3 regions of the Bacillus sp. MT94 genome follow, and region 1 is predicted to be linked to each of the others. Evidence: riboswitches for the same ligand, from Rfam matches in the RefSeq annotation. Region 1 holds a riboswitch; each other region holds the start of a gene.

Region 1 (4,433 bases):
AGTAAAGATTAGAGGACATCGTATTGAACTAGGAGAAATCCAAAGTAAAATTTCTCAAAATCATAATATAAAAGAAAATGCTGTTTTTGCTAAGAAGAGTAAGGAAGGTAGCCAATATTTAATCGCGTTCTATACAACTTTAAATAAAAAAGAAATACCAGAATTAGTTTATCAGTTACAAGAGCAATTACCAGATTATATGGTGCCATCTAAACTAATTTATATTAATGAATTACCACTTACACCTAATAAAAAGATTGATGTTAAGAAGTTAGCTCAGTTAGAAGAAAAGTATGAACCGGTTCGTCTACAAGAATATGTTGCACCTTCTAATAAAGCAGAGAAACAAATAGCGCGCGCTTGGGCGGAAGTATTAGGAATTTCAAAAGTTGGAGTGCATGATGATTTCTTTACAATTGGTGGACATTCATTAAAAGTATTACGAGTCTTAACATTGTTAAAAGAAGATTTTTCACATTTAACAATTCAAGATTTCTTTAAAGAAAGAACGATATATGGATTAGCTCGAATTGAGCGAGAAGTAAAAGTAGAGAAAGAAGAAGTATTTCGTGAATATAAACTGATTCACGAACCAGATAATATTACGTATGCAAACGTTTTGGAAGAAACCCAGATTTCAAATGTCTTTTTAACAGGAGCTACTGGTTATTTAGGATCACACATATTATATGAATTGTTGAGAGATACATCTGCTACTATTTATTGTTTAGTAAGACCAACCAAAGATGTGCAACAAAGAATTATAGATACATTAACAGGCTACTTTAGTGATATATGTGAAGAATGGTTACAGCGTATACAGGCCGTAGCTGGTGATCTGGGGGAAGAGTATCTTGGGATGAGCGAAGAAGAATTTATGTTCATCAGTTCTAAGATGGATACGATAATTCATTGCGGTGCAGATGTAAGACATTTTGGAGATGTAAAACAATTTGAAAATATAAATGTCCAAGGAACTAGCCGTATGCTAGCATTAGCGGAGAAAGGTGCTACATTCCATTTTATTTCTACAATTGGTATCCCGTTAGAATTAGCGGTAGATCAATGGGATACATACATGAAAACTGGTGATTTTAATTACAGTGTAGACTTAGAGAATGTATATTCAAATAGTAAACTACAAGCGGAAAACATTGTTCGTGAAGCAATGAAAAATGGTTTGCGCGGAAATATTTATCGTGCAGGTAATTTAGCATGTCATTCAGAAACAGGTTCGTTCCAACAAAATATTGAAGGAAACGCATTTTATCGTCTTATTAAAACAATGCTATTAATTGGGAAAGCACCAAATGTGAAGTGGAAAGTTGATTTCACACCAATTGATTTTGCTAGTAAATCAATTGTATCGTATTTAAAAGATTCGCAAATTGTAGGAGAGACGTTACATATTTGTCATCCACATCAAATTGAGTTTGAACAATTTATACAGTTAATTGGAGAGTGTGGATACAATCTTGAAATGGTTCCACTTTCAGAATATGTAAATACCGGACTTGAATTAGCGAAGGAAAATGAAGTAATAGCAGAGTTAATTGCTTCTCAAGTTGCAGGAGATGGAGCGCAGCAATCTGAAATTGTAATGGGTACGCGTAGAACGAATGAATGGATTAAGAAAAAAGAATTGATAGTACCAGCAATCAATAAAGAATTTATACAGCAGTTATTAGCTCATGGTGAAAAAGTTGGATATTTTCCAAAAATAATGAAATGATTATGCATGCTTTTGTTTGTTCAATAAAATAAATCATGCTACAATGAAAACGAATTAAGGACCGGGGAGCCAATTGGCTGAGAGGATGTAAGTAAACATCGACCCTCAACCTGATCTGGATAATGCCAGCGTAGGGAGTTACTTAAAGTGATGTAGCATATGTTATTCTATAATAACTTGCATACAAGGCTTTCCTACGCAGTAGGAAAGCCTTTTCTTATTTTTGAAATCTAATTTTATAAGGGGGATTTTATTATGTCACAACAAGTTACAATGTCATTTTCAGTAGTACCACAAGCGAAAACGAAAGATGTATATTCTGTTGTCGATAAAGCAATTGAAGTTGTGCAACAATCGGGAGTTCGTTATGAAGTAGGGGCAATGGAAACAACTTTGGAAGGAGAATTAGATGTACTTCTTGATGTCGTTAAACGTGCGCAACAAGCTTGCGTCGATGCTGGAGCAGAAGAAGTGATTACTTCTATTAAAATCCATTATCGTCCAAGCACTGGTGTAACGATAGATGAAAAGGTTTGGAAGTACCGTGATGAATATGCAAAACCAGAAGCAATCTAAACTTATTACAACTATTTGGCTTATCCTTCTCATTGCGATATGGGAAGGATCTGTTTCATTATTTAAAATCGAACCGTGGATTTTACCAAAGCCTTCTGCCATTGTTCAAGAATTAATTGGGATGAAAGATTTACTATTACCAAATACGATGCAAACACTGCAGGAAGTTATAATTGGACTATTCTTTGCAATTTTATTGGGGACGAGCATCGCAATTATTATGGACGTTATACCGTTATTTCGTATTTTAATAAATCCATTGCTCGTTATTTCGCAAACAATTCCAATTGTTGTACTTGCACCGCTATTTATTATTTGGTTTGGATATGGGATGTTGCCGAAAGTAATGGTCGTAATACTCGTTTGTTTCTTCCCAATTGCGCTTAGTATTTTAGAAGGTTTTCAAACAGTAGATAAAAACATGTTGAAGCTTTTACAAACAATGAAGGCGACAAAATGGCAAGTTTACCAGAAAGTAAAATTTCCAGCAGTGCTTCCATACTTTTTCTCCGGTTTAAAAATTGCAGTTACATATAGCGTAATGGGGGCAATTATCGGAGAATGGCTCGGTGCAAGTGAAGGATTAGGCGTTATGCTTACGAGGGCTACAAAATCCTTTTTGACTGCCCGAGTATTTGGTGTTGCAGCAATCATCGTTATAGTGACATTATGCCTGTATTTTATCGTAGAGTTTATGGCAAGAATAACAGCACCATGGATATATAGAAAGGACGGCAGAAAATGAAAAAAGGTTTGAAAGTTATGTTAGCTGCCTTAGTAGCGGTAGGTGTGGCTGGATGTAATCCGGCGAAGAAAGAAGAAAGTGCAAGTAAAGATCAAAAAGTAAAAGTAGTATTAGATTGGTTTCCAAATACGAATCATACTGGCTTGTATGTAGCGCAAACGAAAGATTATTACAAAAAGCAAGGATTAGATGTAGAAATTATTCAACCAGGTGACAATGTAACAGCAGAGCAAATGATAGCATCAGGAAAAGCAGACTTCGCAATAAGCGCACAAGAAAATGTAACATTAGCTCGTGTGGAAGGAATTCCTGTTGTATCTGTAGGAGCGATTATTCAGCATAACACTTCAGCGTTTGCATCGCTTAAGAAAGATAATATGACGTCACCGAAAGATTTTGAAGGTAAACGTTATGGCGGCTGGGGAGGACCAGCGGAAGAAGCGACATTAAAGACGATTATGGATAAGCATCAAGCTGATTTTAATAAAGTTGAAAAAATCATCTTAGGACAAACAGATTTCTTTAAATCAATCGGCCGTGATGCAGATTTCGAATGGATTTATTACGGTTGGGATGGTATTGAAGCGAAGCGCCAAGGAAAAGAGTTAAATACGATTATGGTGAAAGACTTAGATCCAGCGCTTGATTTCTATAGTCCTGTTATTATTACGAGTGAAAAACATACGAAGCAAGATAAAGACTTTGTGAAAAAGTTTATGAGTGCAACAACAGAAGGTTATAATTTTGCAATTAAGGAACCGAAAGAAGCTGCTGATATTCTAATTAAAGCTGTTCCAGATGTAAATAAAGATTTAGTTCAAGAAAGCCAGAAATGGTTAAGTACGAAGTATCAAGATGATGCGAAAGCATGGGGAGTACAGAAGGAAGAAATTTGGACGAATTACATGAATTTCTTATATGACAACAAAGTTATTAAAAAGAAAATCGATGTAAAAGATGCTTTTACAAATGAATTCCTTCCAAGTGAAAAATGAGCGGATTACAAATAAAAAATATAGTGAAATCTTTCGACGGAAAGAATGTATTAGAGAATATTAGTGCCTCTATACAAGAGGGAGAGTTTGTTTCTTTTGTAGGACCGAGTGGTTGCGGGAAAAGCACATTATTAAACATGATTGCAAATGTTGAAAAACCAACAAGCGGGAACGTAATGTATAAAGATAAGCAAGTACAAGAGCAAGATGTTGTTAGTTATATGCCACAACAAGATTTATTACTACCGTGGCGATCAGCTTTGCAAAATATCGTTCTTCCGTTAGAAATTGAAGGAAAGCCGAAAAAACAAAGGCTGACAGAAGGAATGGAAGCATTAAAGCAGTTCGAACTAGATGAATATGCAGACCATTATCCAGATGAATT
Region 2 (4,433 bases), on a different contig from region 1:
AATGATTCCCGCGGCGTATACGACTCCAATGCCTGGAACACTTGTTAAATATCTCGCTTCTGGAATGGCTTCGAAAAAAGCAGTAATGCTTTTTTCTATTTCTTTGATTTGTTTTTTCAATGTTTGAATCAATCGTGCATAAGTGGCTAATACAACGTCCACAGAGTCTTGAACGACCTTACCTAGTCGGTAGGATTCACGTATGGCTTTCTTGATGGTTTTCGCTAAATCTTCCGGGTCGCTAAAGCGTCCTTTCCCCTTTTTCTGAAGAAGAGTAGCGAGTGCTTCTAGATCCATTTCTGCGATTTCATCCAACGAAAGGGAATCTGAGAGTATTTCCATCATCGTCGCACCAAAAACAGAGGTATTTAACTCTTTCGATAACGTATTACATTTGTAGTAAAGGTTCTTCAGAAAGTGTTGCTTACATTCTGTTTGCTGGTGAACGAGTTGATATCTAGATCGTGTTAAACGTTGAAGGGCAACGTATTTTTCCTCCTTGATAAGAAACTTATTATACCGTCCGATTCGTAAAAAATCGGCAATACGGAAAGCATCTATTTTATCGGTCTTATCTTCTTCAAAGAGTTTTTTATACCGATGGATGGCTTTTGGATTTTGTACGACCACTTCCACGTCTAAAGCCCTCAAATCCTTATCTTCCGTTAGGAACATGGAAGGATGGAAACTATAGACGGAAGTAGATTCCATGCCAATGACAATTTTTTTATAGTTGTACAACTGGTGAAAATGGAGAACATCCTCCTTAATGGCGTTGGCACCATTCACATCGTTTGAAAGACAAATTTCTTTCAAAACAGTGTCATGACTGTCAAGAAAACATACATCAAGTTTTTCAGAGCTTACATCAATAGCTACGAATAATCTCAAAGAAAGGACCTCCTTTCTTTGAATAGTATTTGGAATGAGCTTGGATACTGTGGGATCTTCCTAGAGTCCAAAACATAGCCACAACCTCGCGTATGAGTATTCAATGATTGCCTTCATCTAAGCTGCCCTCCCACCACTATGAGAGGTAAGTGAAGGAAACCGATACAGCTTGTGCGTATGCAGTGCATTTTGGTCTGGGTCACAGTCTTTTAACGTGGTCGAACTACAGGAGGAGTAAGCATATTCCCGATGGGTCCATTTCTGCACTTCCATTATCTGGAGAAATCCCCCAGTATCCAAGACTAAATTTTACCCATACATCATTTTTTTGATGTAGCTCTTGAAGATAAAAACTATTTAATTTTCAAGGAACAGTTATTAACTTAAAACTTATTATACGAGGAGGGTGTATCATGAAAAAAATATGCTTTGTATTAATTGTCGACGCTGGTATAAATTATGGTTCAATATTTTCTCTACCATTTTTAAGGAATCAGAATGATTTGAAGGAATATTTTTCTAAGTATTATGATGTTTCAATTAATTATATCAGGGATAAAAACTCAGTTGACTATTTGGTAGTTCCCAAACCGTGTCCAGCTTTTGATAATGAAAATAATCTTCCAATAATTGAAGTACCAGCAATCTTATTTATGGAAAAGAATTTTGAAAAAATAAAGACTTATATAGACAATTATTTTTCTAATAACTCATAAAGAAAATAAAAGTACAGTAAAAAGAAGTCCGATAAAAAACGAGTGGTGTAGAATATTTCTATTAATCATTCGTTTTTTATTATATTTACATATATTTTTTAAAAGAGGATTATAGACGTTCTGAAAAAAATTAATTATAACAAGAACAGTGTTCGTGCTACTATCTACGGTTATTTTTTGTACTAAGTACCCCTTTAACTAACAAGACAACAAAAAATAATTAACGTATTAAGGAAAAATGTTACAATAAATGTAAGAGTTTTTTCTTTGAGTTTTAGCTCTGAATAATAAAGGTAGTTAAATCACTAAATGGAGGAGCAGGTCAATTTTGTTCCTTGTATAGTAAATTGTTACCTATCTCTATTGCAGGTTGTATGGCAGGTAGCAGTTGTAGCGAAATGCAGTAGAGACAAAGGCTCTTTGTCAAACGGGACTGATGAATGTATTTGGCAAGTAAAAAATGGTTCTTTCCGGAGTTGGTTGAAAAGTCTCATTCTCTCCAAAAGTAGAATCTTTGTCCGCAATGTGGAGAATTTGCATCGACCATACATGATTCTTTTAATAAGCTTTAACTTGTTTATGCTCCCTTCGGCAAGACCATTATTATTCTCATAAGTTACCGCATTTCTGACAGCTTCAATATCCCCGGCTAATCCATTCGTAAAGCTCTTAAACTCTTGTATATTAGTATTCTTCATTTTCTCAATACAATGGTCGAAATTCTCAACACTCTTTGTGGTGAAGATGTTTTTAAACTCCCATGTTAAGTCATAAACTATTTTTACAATAGGGTGTTCTTCGTAATTATTGTTGGTATTATGACGTATGTTCAAGCATATTATTTAACGTGGATGATTCCATAAAGAGAAAAAGAAATAACCTTTGCATTTTTCAGATTATCGTGTATGATGGGAAAGTATTGAAAATTAAATCAGTGATAAACTAGGGGTGCCTAACGTATGCGTAGGCTGAGAGAGAAGCGCGTGAACTTCTTAACCCTTTGGACCTGATCTGGCTCGTACCAGCGTAGGGAAGTTAACGGCTTTACATAATGATGTCTTTATGAGCCAGGTCCTTATTTTTTTATGGACCTGGCTCTTTTTATTTTGGCATGCGCTGGCCATATCTCGTCCTTGTCACGAACAGGGGGGCAATAAAATTTATGAAACAATCTGTTTCAGCTGAGCAAATTGAATTGAAATCGAGTTTACCAGGGAGTAAGAAAGTATATGTGGGTGGACCACGAGAAGGCATGAAAGTACCGATGCGTGAGATTAAACAAAGCGAAACAAATGGCGTTCCAAATCCGCCAATTCGTGTGTATGATACGAGCGGACCTTATACGGATCCTGAGTATAAAGTGGAGTTAGAAAAGGGGATTCCAACGCCGCGCCATTCTTGGATTCTGGGGCGTGGTGATGTAGAAGCATACGAAGGGCGTGAAGTGAAACCAGAGGATGACGGTGTGAAAGTGGCTTCGAAACATACACCTGTTTTCCCGCAGATGGATCGCAAGCCACTTAGAGCAAAGCAAGGTGCAAACGTTACGCAAATGCACTATGCACGTAATGGCATTATTACGTCTGAGATGGAGTATGTTGCGATTCGTGAAGGGGTAGAGCCGGAGTTTGTTCGTAAGGAAATCGCAGAAGGCCGCGCTATTTTACCAGCGAATATTAATCATCCAGAAGCTGAACCGATGATCATCGGGCGTAATTTCCATGTGAAGGTAAACGCGAATATCGGAAACTCAGCTGTATCTTCTTCGATTGCAGAAGAAGTAGAGAAGATGACATGGGCAACGCGCTGGGGTGCAGATACGATTATGGATTTATCTACAGGTAAAAATATTCATACGACGCGTGAGTGGATTATTCGTAACGCGCCTGTACCAGTTGGAACTGTACCGATTTATCAAGCGCTGGAAAAAGTAAACGGAATTGCAGAAGATTTAACGTGGGAAGTATATCGTGATACGTTAATTGAGCAGGCGGAGCAAGGCGTTGATTACTTTACAATTCACGCTGGTGTATTGCTTCGTTACATTCCAATCACGGCAAAGCGTACGACAGGTATCGTTTCGCGCGGTGGTTCGATTATGGCGCAGTGGTGTCTATTCCATCATAAAGAAAACTTCCTATATACTCACTTTGAAGAGATTTGTGAAATTATGAAGCAGTACGATGTTTCGTTCTCTCTTGGAGATGGATTACGTCCAGGGTCTATTGCAGATGCAAATGACGAAGCACAGTTTTCTGAGCTTGAAACACTTGGCGAATTAACCAAAATTGCTTGGAAACATGATGTGCAAGTTATGATTGAAGGACCTGGACACGTACCGATGCACTTAATTAAAGAGAATATGGAGAAAGAGCTTGATATTTGTCAGGGCGCGCCGTTTTACACACTTGGGCCGCTAACGACAGATATTGCACCAGGTTATGACCATATTACATCTGCAATTGGAGCTGCTATGATTGGCTGGTTTGGAACAGCGATGCTTTGTTATGTAACGCCGAAAGAACATTTAGGTTTGCCAAACAAAGATGATGTACGCACGGGTGTTATTACGTATAAAATTGCAGCGCATGCGGCTGATCTTGCGAAAGGACATAAAACGGCTCATCAGCGTGATGATGCACTTTCAAAAGCACGCTTCGAATTCCGTTGGCGCGATCAATTTAATTTATCTTTAGATCCTGAACGTGCGATGGAATATCATGATGAAACGTTGCCGGCAGAAGGGGCAAAGACAGCTCACTTCTGTTCAATGTGTGGACCGAAGTTTTGTAGTATGAGAATTTCACATGATATTCGTGAGTATGC
Region 3 (4,433 bases), on a different contig from region 1:
GTAGTACCACTAAAACCATCAAAACAATTAGAGCAACCACCACAGCCGCCACAACCTCCGCAACCTCCGCAACCAAAACAACCGAAGCAACCAATACAACGGAATCCACCACAACGGAATCCGCCACAACGACCTCCACCACAACCACCACAACGACCACAACCGCCACAGCGACGAGCAGCATCTTCAATATAGTAATATGGATATTGGTTTTGCTGGTCCCAATAGACAATATTTCCAGACCGGTAATCATTAAGACTTAACGCTTGTAGTTCTTGTTGAAACTGATTCATTTTCATAACCTCCGTTTATAAAATACAACCTCATTGATGCTTCCCTATATTTCTGTTCGTTACATCTAAGTAAAAATAGTGCTATAAACTAAGTTCAATACGTACACCAACAAAGTATGACTTATCACTAAATGATGCACCTTGTTCATATACCTATTTTTGCTATGGGCTCATTTTTATAAAATGAAACTTTAATCAGTGGGGGGAGTTCATCCCCCGCTGATTATTAGCCCTCACCAATCAGGCTTTTACGAACAGCCCGTTAATGCGGGATAAATAAAAATTAAAAAATATGAATTCTAGCCTCATATCTTCATACCTACTAAATTCAATTAATTTCTCAATAATTATGTTGTCATATCCTATATATTTCCGTCTGCCGCTTAGATTTTTCTGTACTGTAAATGCCTTTCACTATAACACCTCCAAGTAACCGGTTTCTATGACAGATAAGAAATTCCTACAAAGAAAAAAGCCCTTATTAGGGCTTTTCATTCTATTTCTCCAGCCAAACTCTCTATGAAATTCCTAATAGAAAAAAGACACACTTAGATTGATGCGTCTTTTTGTGATGCCTCTTTTGTGAAATCATATAAAGCAATTGCGCCTAAAAGAACAAGTATACCTTGAGGAACATCTAGCAAAATAGTTTTCCAAATTTCTGGAATTACCCATTTAATATCTGCTGCTGTTTCAAGATATGTTTGGAAATAGCTGATTGTAAAATTAATTATCCCTAAAAATACAAACAACGATAAACCAAATCGAATTAATTTCTTATTTGTAAACATATAACACCTCTCAAAATTTATTGGATATTCCTGCTTTTGCTTCTTTATATTTCCATATCTTTATATCTAATTTTAACACATAAAGAACTCAAAAAAATACGATATGCATATTTGCATATCGTATTAACAACACTCCATGATAATTTAGAAATTCCTGCAAAGAAAAAACAACTCCGTTACAGCTAACAGCTCGGGTTTCTTTTCTTATTTAACTTCATACCACCAACATTTACGTTCTTTGATTGTAAAATAAATGTGACAGAAGTTTATCCAGTTAATGCGTAGACAAGTAAATGAGCTAAATTATCGATATTTTATTTCGCCATATCCGTAGCACTAATGACTTTGCGCAAATTTGACAAGAAAAAATATATAGATAGGTATGATCCATACCTATCTATAACATTATTTCTATTCTTTATCCAATTACGTCTTTTACGTCTGTATCCACTGGCCACTTTTCTAATGTATAAGCCATTTCCCAAAATGAATATTCATATTGACTGCTAATAATAAAATGCTGTTTCATACGTTTGAGGTCTACCTCTGTTACTTTTTCAGCGATAGTATCTAAACGTGTAATTTGTTCTTCAACTAGCGTACGGAACCAATCAGATCCATAAGCAGAAATCCATTCGTTATAAATTGGCTCTTCCGGCTGGCACTCTTTTAAGCGTTCGCCAATTTCATAATACAACCAATAGCAAGGTAAAATTGCTGCAATGATATCTCCTAAATGCCCTTCATACGCAGCACGATACATATGTGAAGTATACGCATATGCAGTTGGCGCAGGAATAAAATTATCTTTTTCTTCTTTTGTTATCCCTAGCTTTTTAGCAAAATTCTCATGTAAAGATAACTCGGCCTCATATGTATTTTGAGCATGATGTGCCATACGAGCTGTCGTCTCTAATTCAAGAGCTTTTGCAGCTCCTAAAGTTTGTACTCTAGCAAAATGACTCAAATAATATGAATCTTGAAGCACATAATAGCGAAAACTAGCTAAATCTAATGTTCCTTCACCAAGTTTTTTTACAAAAGGATGGTTAAAACTCGCTTCCCAAATTGAATCTACTTCTTTACGTAATGATTGTGAAAAAGTCATTTAAATCCCTCCACTAATGTATAAAATATAAGTATTTATCCACAATTATTAAAGCTGTAAAATAAAAAAACTTTCTTTACAGGCGTAAAGAAAGTGAAATTGACAGTATTTATTTACTCATTAAATAGCAACGTCTTTCCCACTTCCCTACGCTGGCATTAACCAGATCAGGTACTAAGAGTCTCAAAATCACATTTGATCTCAGCCTATAAAAGGCCCCCCTAGTGGATAAATATTTTGTTTTTATAATGTATTCATCATAGCATACTTCGTGAAACTGTCAAAAGAATTAGTTATATAATCTCCTTAAAACCCTTCTTCATTTCTAACTTTTAATGATGTTTCAATAATCATATCTAATAGTTTGCTATAACTAATTCCCGCTGCTTCTGCACTTTTGGGCAATAGGCTTGATTGTGTCATCCCTGGTAATGTATTAATTTCCATTACATATGGAATTCCGTCCTTCACCATCATATCAACTCTTGCATAAACACTACATTTTAATGCTTTATAACAAGCCAGTGAAGCTTTATTTACACGTTCATTAATTTCTGCTGGAAGTTCGATAACTTCCTCAACTGTACTAGTATCATCATATTTTGCATTGTAATCAAAAAACTCGGCTGCATGTCGAATTGAAACTATAGGTAACTGTTTTCCATCCAGAATAGAACATGTAATTTCATCACCTTTTATATACTTCTCAATTACTACTTCAGAATCCCATTCGAATACAGTTTCTAGCATTGAGATCAATTCATTTTTATTGTAAACGATTTTCACCCCGACACTCGATCCGCCGGAGTTTGGTTTTACCACTAATGGAAATCCTAACTTATCTAACTCATCAAGATTTAGATCCTCCATTTTTGTAAGTTCAATCCAATCTGGTGTTTCTACACCTTCATAACGTAAAATCTTTTTCGAAATATTTTTATCCATACATATACTACTAGATAACATATTACTTCCGCTATAAGGAATCCCTAAACTCTCCAGTGTTCCTTGAACTGTCCCATCTTCTCCGTATTTTCCGTGTAATGCGAGCAATGCAAAGTCAATGTCTTTCGCTTTTTCAATTAAATCCATTTTTTCATTTAATGTAATTGGGACTATTTCATACTTATTTTTATCTAAATGAGCAATCATTTCATTCCCGGTCATAATTGAAACTTGTTTTTCAGACGATACCCCGCCCATAATAACACCGATTTTCATTTTCTCAACTCCAATTTTCATTTTTTAATGTATCACCAATTATTTTAATTCCCCGAACTATTTCTTCTTCTTTCAAGCGCGAAAACCCTAATCGGAAAGTGTTCGCTCCTTCTCCATCAGAGTAAAAAACATCTCCAGGTGAAAACGTAACGCCTTTCTCATAACACTTTTGTAAAAGTGTGCGGGCGTTCATATGCTCTTCTAGCTCTATAAATAAATGCAGTCCACCATCTCCAGTCATTCTTTTGAAAGGAATGTACTGGTTACATGCCCCGACAGCTAACTCATATTTTTTCTTATAAACAGATCTTGCCTTTTTTAAATATTTTTCAAAATATCCCTCATGTAAATATTGAAACAGAACAGCTTGATCTAGCGTAGATGTGTGAATCGTTCTTGCTCTTTTTACGCTTTCTAAATAATGAATCAGCTCTTTATCTGCAATAATCCACCCTACACGTAAACCAGGGAAAAGTACCTTTGAAAAGCTACTAATATAAATCACATTATTGCCAGCACCAGCAAAAGTTAATAATGGAGCTAAATGTGAACCTGAATAACGTAATTCTTCATTAAATCCGTCCTCTATAATAGGAACGTTGTATTTTGAGAATAACCTCATCAATTCCGTTCTTTTCTCTGAACTCGTAACAATACCGGTTGGATTATGATAAGAAGGAATTAAATAAGCAAAATCAAAATCTTTTTCACGCAAACTTTTTTCAACTTCATTCGTATCAATACCATCCTCATGCATATCAATCCCATGAACTTCAAGTCCATGTAAACGGAAAAGCTTAAGTGCAGCATGGTGAGTTGGATTCTCACAAATGACACGACCGGATTTTTTTGATAAAGAAGAGAGTACAATATCCAATCCTTCTGTAAATCCATTTGTAATTAGAATATCTTTATTCGAAATGTCTACACCTTTCATTTCCATGTAATGAAGTAAATAATTCATTAACGGTCTATATCCCTTTGCATATCCGTAGTTCAATACGATGTCCCCTTCAATGG

What was found. Region 1 has a riboswitch for thiamine pyrophosphate ahead of AC1Q51_RS24010 (MTH1187 family thiamine-binding protein). Riboswitches for the same ligand answer to the same signal wherever they lie in the genome.
Region 2: linked by a shared signal. The riboswitch ahead of thiC (phosphomethylpyrimidine synthase ThiC) and the one ahead of AC1Q51_RS24010 (MTH1187 family thiamine-binding protein) in region 1 are both predicted to bind thiamine pyrophosphate.
Region 3: linked by a shared signal. The riboswitch ahead of tenA (thiaminase II) and the one ahead of AC1Q51_RS24010 (MTH1187 family thiamine-binding protein) in region 1 are both predicted to bind thiamine pyrophosphate.

The regions. Positions count from the first base shown of each region.
Region 1 is NZ_JBXAEZ010000008.1:93,653-98,085, reverse strand. Features, by position in the region: gene AC1Q51_RS24015 (non-ribosomal peptide synthetase family protein) at 1-1,732, shown strand, start outside; TPP riboswitch at 1,785-1,886, shown strand; gene AC1Q51_RS24010 (MTH1187 family thiamine-binding protein) at 1,988-2,308, shown strand; gene AC1Q51_RS24005 (ABC transporter permease) at 2,280-3,053, shown strand; gene AC1Q51_RS24000 (ABC transporter substrate-binding protein) at 3,050-4,048, shown strand; gene AC1Q51_RS23995 (ABC transporter ATP-binding protein) at 4,045-4,433, shown strand, end outside.
Region 2 is NZ_JBXAEZ010000004.1:300,099-304,531, reverse strand. Features, by position in the region: gene AC1Q51_RS16765 (IS110 family RNA-guided transposase) at 1-891, opposite strand, end outside; gene AC1Q51_RS16760 (hypothetical protein) at 1,305-1,607, shown strand; gene AC1Q51_RS16755 (transposase) at 1,958-2,353, opposite strand; partial or broken gene AC1Q51_RS16750 (L-lactate permease) at 2,399-2,470, shown strand; TPP riboswitch at 2,542-2,657, shown strand; gene thiC (phosphomethylpyrimidine synthase ThiC) at 2,770-4,433, shown strand, end outside.
Region 3 is NZ_JBXAEZ010000001.1:914,282-918,714, reverse strand. Features, by position in the region: gene AC1Q51_RS04380 (heterocycloanthracin/sonorensin family bacteriocin) at 1-293, opposite strand, end outside; gene AC1Q51_RS04375 (DUF3937 family protein) at 842-1,084, opposite strand; gene tenA (thiaminase II) at 1,503-2,192, opposite strand; TPP riboswitch at 2,320-2,425, opposite strand; gene AC1Q51_RS04365 (D-alanine--D-alanine ligase) at 2,499-3,413, opposite strand; gene pdxR (MocR-like pyridoxine biosynthesis transcription factor PdxR) at 3,418-4,433, opposite strand, start outside.